DNA from 3 places in the Schleiferilactobacillus harbinensis genome. Region 3 is predicted to be linked to each of the others. Evidence: predicted binding sites of a transcription regulator. Region 3 holds the regulator's gene; each other region holds the start of a gene.
What was found. The regulator HrcA, encoded in region 3, represses chaperone genes, less so after heat shock. The targets are predictions, from matches to a motif close to TTAGCACTCNNNNNNNNNGAGTGCTAA.
Positions count from the first base shown of each region.

Region 1 (3,282 bases), 760 kb from region 3:
TCTCAGCGGCGTCCTTGTACTGGCTGATTTGATCAGCAGAAGGATCGATCACGATATCGCCAGTCAGACCATCAGCAATGACCATGTCATTGTCCTTGATGTCCTTCGTGACGGATTCTGCACCAACAATGGCGGGAATCTCAAGCGACCGGGCCATGATGGCCGAGTGGGCCGTCCGGCCGCCGATATCGGTGACGAATCCTTTAACGAATTTCTTGTTCAATTGCGCCGTATCACTGGGCGCCAGGTCGTGGGCCACAATGACGACTTCATGGTCGATCAATGCCGGGTTGGGCAGGGTGACACCCAGCAGGTGACTCATCACCCGCTTCGTGACATCCCGCACGTCGGCGGCACGTTCTTGCATGTACTTGTTGTCCGTCATGGCTTCGAAGGTGCTGATGAACTGATCCGATACAGCAGATAATGCCGCTTCTGCATTGATTTTATCGTCCTTGATTTTGGACTTGATTGCACCGATATAATCAGGATCGGCCAGGATCATCATGTGTGCTTCGAAGACTTGTGCCTCGTCTGCACCCAAAGTTTCCTTGGCCTTGTCCCGAATAATCTTTAATTCTGCAGTTGATTTATCAAGTGCATCTTGTAAGCGGCTAACCTCTGTATCAGGATCGCTGATCGTCTTCTTGTCGAACGACAGATCCGGCTCTACCAACAGGTAGGCGGGCGCGACGGCAATCCCGTCACTGGCGGCAATCCCTTTGAGGTGCTTACTCATTATTCAGCGAGTCCTTCCTTCTTCATCGTGTCGGCTACGGCAGTGATGGCATCCTTTTCATCCGCGCCTTCGGCAGAAATGGTCACATCAGCCCCTTGGCCAACGCCCAGGGACATAACGCCCATGATCGACTTCAGGTTCACTGACTTGCCCTTGTATTCCAAGTTGATGTCAGAGTCGTACTTGCTTGCTGTTTGGACCAGCAGCGTAGCGGGACGAGCGTGGATACCTGTGTCAGCAATGATGTGAAAATCGCGTTTTTCCATGATTCATATCTCCTTTTGATCAGTTAATTAACCACGTCAGGTGGTCGGGAAATGGCACGGCGAAAGCCCTACATTTCATCTTTCAGAGTACCATTTTTTCAGTAGTGATACAACCTTCAAGCCCCGTAAAAAGTACGATGGCTGTTAGTGTTTACCGCTTTCATGGAACTGGTAAACGATGGTGCCGCCGCGCTGGGCGGTGCCCACAATCTCGTTGCGCTGGGGAAAATCGGTCCAGACCTTTCGAAACGCGAAGAAGTTCTCCGGTTTAATGGTGATCTCGCTGATCTTCCCGGCCACCAGCTGTTGCAGCGCTTGTTGGTAGTCAGGCATGAGCCCCACAGCCTCCTTTCTGTTAGGAACATTGATCCGCTTCCTATTATACCCCCTCACAGCACAGTGCATTAAAAAGCCGCGAAAAATCGGCGATTTGCCCCAAGCGTTAGCACTTGCATCAAGAGAGTGCTAGTTGTATGATAATAAGCGTAGGTCGAAAGCAAGTTTCGGCCAGTGAAGAAAGGTGGCAAGCGTATGCTGTGTGACAACTGTCATAAGAATGAAGCCACGATCCATCTGTACACCAGCGTTAATGGCCAGCGCAAGGAAATCAATCTTTGCCAAGACTGCTATCAACTGCTGAAGAACCAGGCACAGAATGGCACTCGTGACGCCGGCCCGAATGATCCATTCGGGTTTAGCAGCTTAAACGATATTTTCCAAGCCATGAATCCAGCCGCCCAAAACCAAGCAAACGAGAACTTCCAACAACAGCGTCCCCAGACCCAAGCTGGTGGTCGAGGCGGGCGCGGCAACGGCGGTGGTCTGCTCGGACAATTCGGGGTTGACCTGACTGCCGAAGCCAAGAATGGCCAGATCGATCCAGTGATCGGCCGGGATAAGGAAATTGCCCGGGTGATTGAGATCCTCAATCGCCGGACCAAGAACAATCCTGTCCTGATTGGTGAGGCCGGGGTCGGTAAAACGGCCGTGGTGGAAGGCTTAGCTCAGAAGATCGTCGATGGCGATGTGCCCGCTAAGCTGCAAAACAAGCGCGTGATTCGCTTGGACGTTGTTTCTCTGGTGCAAGGCACCGGGATCCGCGGTCAATTCGAACAACGCATGACCCAGTTAATGGAAGAATTAAAGAAGAATAAAGACATCATCTTGTTCATCGACGAGATCCATGAGATCGTCGGGGCGGGCAACGCGGAAGGCGGTATGGACGCAGGTAACGTCTTGAAGCCAGCGTTGGCCCGGGGTGAACTGCAGCTGGTCGGCGCAACGACCAGTGACGAGTATCGGACGATCGAGAAGGATTCTGCTCTGGCTCGCCGGTTACAGCCCATCCAAGTGGATGAACCGAGTGTCAAGGAAACCATCAAGATCCTGCAGGGCATTCAGAAGCGGTACGAGGATTATCACCACGTGCACTACACCGCGGAGGCCATCAAGGCAGCTGCGGAGTTGAGCAGCCGGTATATCCAAGATCGGTTCCTGCCTGACAAGGCGATTGACTTGTTGGATGAGTCTGGTTCCCGCAAGAATTTGACTTTGACTGTTGTTGATCCCGAGACGATCCAAGAAAAGATCGACGCCGCGGAGAAAGAAAAGCAGGCCGCCCTCAAGCAGGAAGACTACGAGAAGGCTGCTTACTACCGTGACCAGATCGACAAGCTCGGGGATATGAAGAAGAAGGATACCATTGATCCCAAGAACGAGCCGACCGTGACCGAAAAGGACATGGAAAACATCGTTGAAGAGAAGACTGGTATCCCCGTCGGCCAGATCAAGGATCAGGAACAGCATCAGCTGGTCAACCTGGCCCCTGAATTGGAGAAACACATCATCGGTCAGAACAAGGCCGTGGAAGATGTGGCCCGCGCCATTCGGCGCAACCGGGTCGGCTTCAACAAGTCCGGCCGGCCGATCGGTTCCTTCCTGTTCGTTGGCCCCACTGGGGTCGGCAAGACGGAATTGGCCAAGCAATTGGCTAAGCAGCTCTTCGGTTCCGAGGATTCGATGATTCGCTTTGACATGAGTGAGTACATGGAGAAGTTCAGCGTCTCCAAGCTGATCGGTTCGCCTCCGGGTTATGTCGGCTACGAAGAGGCTGGTCAGTTGACTGAGCAGGTACGGCGTCATCCGTACAGCTTGATCCTGCTGGATGAAATCGAAAAGGCGCACCCGGACGTGATGCACATGTTCCTGCAGATCTTGGATGACGGCCGGTTGACCGACAGCCAAGGCCGCACGGTCAGCTTCAAGGACACCATCATC
Region 1 covers NZ_CP041364.1:219,349-222,630, forward strand. The annotation lists gene ptsP (phosphoenolpyruvate--protein phosphotransferase) at 1-739, opposite strand, end outside; gene FMM01_RS01135 (phosphocarrier protein HPr) at 739-1,005, opposite strand; gene FMM01_RS01140 (hypothetical protein) at 1,150-1,338, opposite strand; gene FMM01_RS01145 (ATP-dependent Clp protease ATP-binding subunit) at 1,537-3,282, shown strand, end outside.
Region 1: FMM01_RS01145 (ATP-dependent Clp protease ATP-binding subunit) is a predicted target of HrcA. The motif match lies at 1,448-1,474, and genes of this name have one in related genera.

Region 2 (3,282 bases), 1.3 Mb from region 3:
CAAGTCTTTCTTGGTCAAATGACTGAATTCAACGATACCGTCGAACCGGTTCAAAAATTCAGGACGGAAGTAAGGCGCGATCCGGGTCATGATGTCTTCATCTTTCTTCCCGGATTTAGCCAATGCTTCGGTACCAAAGCCGGCATTGGACGTGGCAATGATGATCGTGTTCTTGAAGTTGACCACGTTGCCCTGGCCATCGGTCAGCCGCCCATCATCCAAGACTTGCAGCAGCAACGTGATGACTTGCGGATCGGCCTTTTCAATTTCGTCCAACAGGACAATGGAATATGGATTCCGGCGGACTTGTTCCGTCAGCGTATTGCCGTTGTCTTCGTAGCCGACGTAGCCGGCACTGGTCCCAATCAGCTTAGAAACGGCAGTTCGGTCAGAATATTCACTCATATCCAACCGGATGATGGCGTCCTTGCTGCCGAACATATCCAGCGCCAGCTGCTTAGCCAGTTCCGTCTTGCCGACCCCCGTGGGACCAACGAAGAGGAAGGAGCCAATCGGCCGATTGCCGCTGGCAAAGCCGGAACGGCTGCGGCGAATAGCCCGGGCAACCATATCCACGGCTTCATCCTGGCCAATGATCTTCCCCTTCAACCGGCTGCCTAAGCCCTTCAGGCGTTCGATATCGTTACCGGACATCTGCTGAACAGGGATACCGGTCAACCGCTGCACGGATTCGGCCACATCATTCGGCGTCGCCACAGCCTCGACTTGTTTGCCATCGTTGGCCAGCTGCTTTTGAATCTGGTCCGCCTCGGTCTTAGCCTTGGCCGCCGCCTTGTAGTCCTCTTTCTTCGCGGCGGCATCCTTTTCTTTGTTAATTTCCTTCAATCGTTTCTCCAAAGCCACCTTATCCGTCACCGGATGTTCAGCTGCCAAGTGCGCGGCGGTCATATCGATCAGGTCAATGGCCTTATCGGGCAAAGACCGTTGCGGAATGTACTGCACGGAATAGTTTACCGCCGCCTGCAGGACATCATCCGGCAATTGCACGTGATGGTGCTGTTCGTAGAGCTTGCGGACGCCTTGGAGAATCTTGAAGGTGTCGGCCTTGCTTGGTTCATTCACGGTGACATCGTTGAACCGGCGGGCCAGGGCCGCATCCTTCATGATGGTGTTGCGGTATTCGTCCTGGGTCGTCGCCCCGATGACGGTGACTTCGCCCCGGCTCAGGGCCGGCTTGATGATATCGGCCAAACCCTTGCTGCCGTTATCGTCGCCGCCGACAGAACCAGCGCCGAGAATCTGTTGAATTTCATCAAAGAACAGAATGACGTTGCCCGCGGCCTTGACCTCTTTGATCAGATTCTGAATATTCTGTTCGAAGGAGCCCCGGTACTGGGTACCGGCTTCCAGGTTAGAAATATCAATGGACCAAATCTGCTTGTCCTTGATTGCTTCCGGCACATCGCCTTTGACAATAGCCTGCGCCAAGCCTTCGACGATGGCCGTTTTGCCGACCCCAGCGTCACCAACCAGGATCGGGTTATTCTTCGTCCGCCGACTGAGAATCTCAGCGGTCTCTTGAATTTCCTTATCCCGGCCAATGACCGGATCCAGCAACCCATCCTTGGCTTCTTGGGTCAAATTTCGACCCATCTTTTCCAGGATGCCGCCCTTCTTAACGGCCTTGGTCTGCCCATCATTGACGGGAATACTGCTGCCGTCACCGCTGGGCATTTGCCCAGTCGCCCGGAATTGGGCGAACTGATCCGGGGTCAATTCATGGCCGTTCACCACATACCGGGCGGACTGGCCTTGACCCATTTGATGCATCACTTGATTGAAGAAATCATCCATATCGTTGTGGAAGAAATCATCGTTGTTGTTAAAATCGTCTGCCATAAGACATACCCCCTATAAACCACTTAGACAATATTACTTGCGTTTTCTGTGAACGGTGCTTGCACACCGTGCCGGTGTCTCTCTCACCGAACAATTATAGTATATACCAGTTTTATCACTCTGTTAAGCTAATTGCTAATATTTAGTGCACAAAAAGGCAGGCTGCACTTGGGCAGACTGCCTGAATGGTCTACATATCCTTTAGGTCTTCCATCATTTGGCGGTTCTCGTTATAGTACTTCATTCCCTTTTTCACGAAATCCTCGTGAGCAGTAGACGGAAGCTTGCGATACGTAATTGTCCCCTTCACCGAATCAACTACTTTTTCAAACGTATTTGTACTATCCGCCCCGAGCTGTTTCAATTCAGACTGGGTAACTTCAAGTGAGTACTCACGGCCGTAAGGAACCAACGGCACGACGCTTCTATTATCCATGTTGTGCGGCCTCCATTCCTAATATCTGCTAGTATACGCACTCAGCAACGTTAGAACCATCATTTCGGCTTATAACAAGCAATCTGATTGCCCTCCCGCGCCCCAATTTGGTATACTTTCTGGACATCATTTTGCGTCACGAGGGAGGATCACTATGACCGCACCAACAACTTGGCGTTTTAACTTCTACCGCATGTGGACCGGCCAGTTTCTATCCGGCATCACCAGTGCCATCGTCCAATATGCTCTGCTGTGGTACTTAACCGTCGAAACCAAATCAGCCACCATGATTTCGCTGGCGACGATCATCGGCTTTTTACCGGGCATCTTCATTTCGCCCTTCGTCGGGCCGATCATCGACCGGCATAATAAGAAATGGCTGATGATCGGGACGGATATGCTGACGGCGCTGGCGGCCCTCGTCTTGGCGGTCATTGGCCTGATTGGTCATACCTTCCCCCTGTGGATGGTCTTCTTAGCCATGTTCGTCCGCTCGCTGGCCCAGACGTTTCAATATCCCACGCTGCAATCCATCACCCCGACTTTGGTCCCGAACACGATGCTGACGAAGATCAGCGGCCAAATCGGGGCGTTCCAGTCCGTGCAAATGATTATCGCCCCGGCGGTGGCGGGGGTGCTCTTCGGCATGTTCGACATCAATTACGTGATTCTGCTGGATGTCGTTGGGGCGATTTTCGGGTCCGCGACAATGCTGATCACCCGCTTGCCGGAACGGCTGAAACAGGACGGCCCGGTCCATTTCTGGCAGGACATGCTGACCGGTTGGACCTTGCTGCGCAAAGATAAAGGGATTTTCCAGCTGACCTTAATTGGCGCCCTGTTCACCCTGATTTTCATGCCCGCCGGCGCAGTCTATCCCTTGATGACCACTCAGTATTTCCGGGGGACGGTCGCCATGGCCTCCATCGTGGAAGTTGTCTTCTCCGTCGGCATGATGCTCGGCGGGGCCTGGATCGGTTGGCGCG
Region 2 covers NZ_CP041364.1:2,990,370-2,993,651, reverse strand. The annotation lists gene FMM01_RS14785 (ATP-dependent Clp protease ATP-binding subunit) at 1-1,860, opposite strand, end outside; gene FMM01_RS14780 (hypothetical protein) at 2,051-2,296, opposite strand; gene FMM01_RS14775 (MFS transporter) at 2,451-3,282, shown strand, end outside.
Region 2: FMM01_RS14785 (ATP-dependent Clp protease ATP-binding subunit) is a predicted target of HrcA. The motif match lies at 1,973-1,999, and genes of this name have one in related genera.

Region 3 (3,282 bases):
CAATCCCAACAACTTGCTGACCATGGATCTCCTGCACGTGTTCAAAGACCACGGGGTCAATCGCTTGAGTGTCGGTGTCCAGTCGTTTGACGACGCGGTGTTGAAGAAAATCGGCCGCACCCATCGGGCCAAGGACGTGTACACCGCCTTCAAAAATGCCCGGGCGGCCGGCTTTGACAACATGTCCATGGACCTGATCTACCGTTTGCCGGGGCAGACCTATGATGATTTTGCCGATAGCTTGCGCCAAGCGGTGTCCCTGGATCTGCCCCACTATGCGACATATTCCCTGATCCTGGAGCAGCGAACCGTATTCTATAACCTGATGCGTGCGGGCAAACTCCACCTGCCCAGCGATGACACGGAGGCTGACGAGTATGAACTGGCCATGGATTATTTCGCCGATCACGGGCTTCACCAATACGAAATCAGCAACTTTGCAAAGCCCGGGTACGAATCGGTGCACAACAAGAAGTATTGGCAGAATGAAGACTACTTTGGCTTCGGCGCCGGCGCCTGGGGCTACCTGGATCGGGATCGCTACCATAATTTCGGCCCGATTCAGCAATATCTGAACCCGTTACGGGCGGGCAAGGTGCCGGTGTTTGCCCGCCAATTGGTTTCTCCCGAGGAACAAATGGAAGAGCAGATGTTTCTTGGGCTGCGCTTGAATGCCGGGGTGGACCGCCAGCGTTTTGCCCAGCGCTTCAAGATGACCATCGAGGACGTGTACGGGCAAACGGTGCCGGAACTGGTCGCCCAGGGATTGGTCACCGATGATGGCCGCCATGTCGCGCTGACCCAGCGGGGCCGCTTCATCGGCAACGACGTGTTTGAAAAATTCTTGCTGGATGATGCCGATTAGCACCCGCACCGAAAACCTGCTAAAAATATCGCTGAGCCATTGACTTCAAAGCGCTTGGTTGGTATATTATGTAGTGTATTAGCACTCAACATCATTAAGTGCTAAAAAAGAGGTGGTAGCGATGCTGACCAAACGTGAGATGTTGGTGTTAAAGGAGATTATTCGGCACTATAACGAGAGCGGCCAACCGGTGGGTTCTAAGACCATCATGGGTTCGCTCCCGATGAAGGTCTCCAGTGCCACGATTCGCAACGACATGGCGGCGCTGGAATCGGCGGGCTTGATCGAGAAGACCCATTCGTCCTCCGGCCGGGTGCCGTCCGATACCGGCTATCGGTATTACTTGGACCATCTATTGCAGCCGACGATGGTGGATTCCGATGATTTGAATATGATTCAGACCATTTTCCGTCAGAAGTTCTATCAAGGCGATGAATTGGTGGCCCAGTCGGCGAAGATCCTTTCTGAACTGACTCACTATACAGCGATCACGCTGGGGCCGGAAGTGGGCGTCATGCGCCTGGAAGGCTTCCAATTGATGCCGCTGGGTAATCGCCGGGTCTTGGCCTTGCTGATTACCACCTCCGGGCAGGTCGTCAATAAGACGTTCGTGATCCCGGATACCGTCACTGGTGAACAGCTGGAGGCGGTGATGCGGGTGATCAATGATCAGCTGGTGGGCAAGCCCATTGCGACGGTCATGAACCAGCTGGACAGTCATTTGATCCCGCTGATCAGTCAGTATATTCACTCGCCGGATTTCTTTCTGGATGTGGTCCATGGGATTCTCAGCGAAGCCAGTGCAGACCGCTTCCATATCAGCGGCAAGATGAATATTCTGGATTACGCCCACATGGACGATGTGAATCAGCTGAAGTCGCTGTATCATCTGATCGATACAGATGATCAACTCGCGGCGCTCCTGGGGCTGAACGATCCCGATGACGACACCAAGCCGCCCACTGAGCACGGGGTGACCGTGCGCTTGGGTCATGAGTTCCCGAACCAATTGCTGGCCAACATGTCGTTGATTCGGGCTACGTACCACGCTGGCGAGTATGGGGATGGCATGATTGCGATCCTCGGTCCGTCCAGCATGCCGTATTCCCGAGTGATCGGGCTGCTGGATTTATTCCGGGATGAACTGGCCCGGCGCATTGCCGATTACTATCGGGATCACGGATAATTAACGAAGGGGTTTTGCAGATTGGCTAAGGAAAGAGAACACGAGACAAAGAAGAAGGAAGATTTTCCTTCTGAAGATCACGTGCAAGAAAAAGATACCGCGGCTCAAATCCACGCCCATGTCCAAACTGGCCGGAAGAAACAGCCGGAATCCACTGAGGACAAGGTATTGGATGAAACCAAGGCAGACCTGGATGATTTGATCAAGGGCCCGTCGACCGCCGCGTTGGAAAAAGAAAATAAAGAGTTAAAAGACAAAGTGGCCCAACTGGAAGATAAATACTTGCGGGCTGAAGCAGAGATGCGCAATATGGGCAATCGCCAGAAGAAAGAAATCGACGGGATGATTAAGTACGACGGCCAAAGATTAGCCAAGTCGATCCTGCCGGTGGCCGATAATCTGGAACGGGCCTTGGCCGCTGAAGTCAATGCGGACGGCATGGCCCAGCTGCACAAGGGTGTGGAAATGACCCATGAACACTTGATCCACTCCTTGGCCGAGAATCACATTACGGAGATCGCGGCGGCGGGTGAAAAATTTGACCCGACCAAGCACCAAGCGGTTTCCACTGCACCGGCCGACAAGGATCATCCAGCCGACACGGTCGTGCAAGTGCTGCAAAAGGGCTACATGCTGCGGGATCGCGTCCTGCGGCCCGCGATGGTCGTTGTCGCTCAGTAATACGCGTGAATTGAATAAAAATTTGAATTGTATATTGTTAAAAGTGAGGTAATTTGAGTATGGCAAAAGTCATTGGTATCGACTTAGGCACCACCAACTCCGCAGTCGCTGTTTTGGAAGGCGGCAAGCCAAAAATCATCGCTAACCCAGAAGGCAACCGGACCACACCGTCCGTTGTCGCCTTCAAGGATGGCGAGATCCAAGTCGGGGAAGTCGCAAAGCGGCAAGCAATCACGAACCCGGACACAATTTCTTCGATCAAGCGCCACATGGGTGATCCGAATTACACCGTTAAAGTCGGCGATAAGACGTATAAACCCCAAGAAATCTCTGCGATGATCCTGCAATACATCAAGAACTTCGCCCAAGATTACTTAGGTGAAGAAGTGAAGGATGCTGTGATTACCGTGCCGGCATACTTCAATGATGCCCAACGGCAGGCCACCAAGGATGCCGGGACGATTGCCGGGTTGAAAGTCGATCGGATCATCAACGAACCGACCGCTTCCGCTTTGGCTTATGGGGTCGACAAGGACGAGAAGAAAGACGA
Region 3 covers NZ_CP041364.1:982,998-986,279, reverse strand. The annotation lists gene hemW (radical SAM family heme chaperone HemW) at 1-865, shown strand, start outside; gene hrcA (heat-inducible transcriptional repressor HrcA) at 987-2,051, shown strand; gene grpE (nucleotide exchange factor GrpE) at 2,073-2,732, shown strand; gene dnaK (molecular chaperone DnaK) at 2,792-3,282, shown strand, end outside.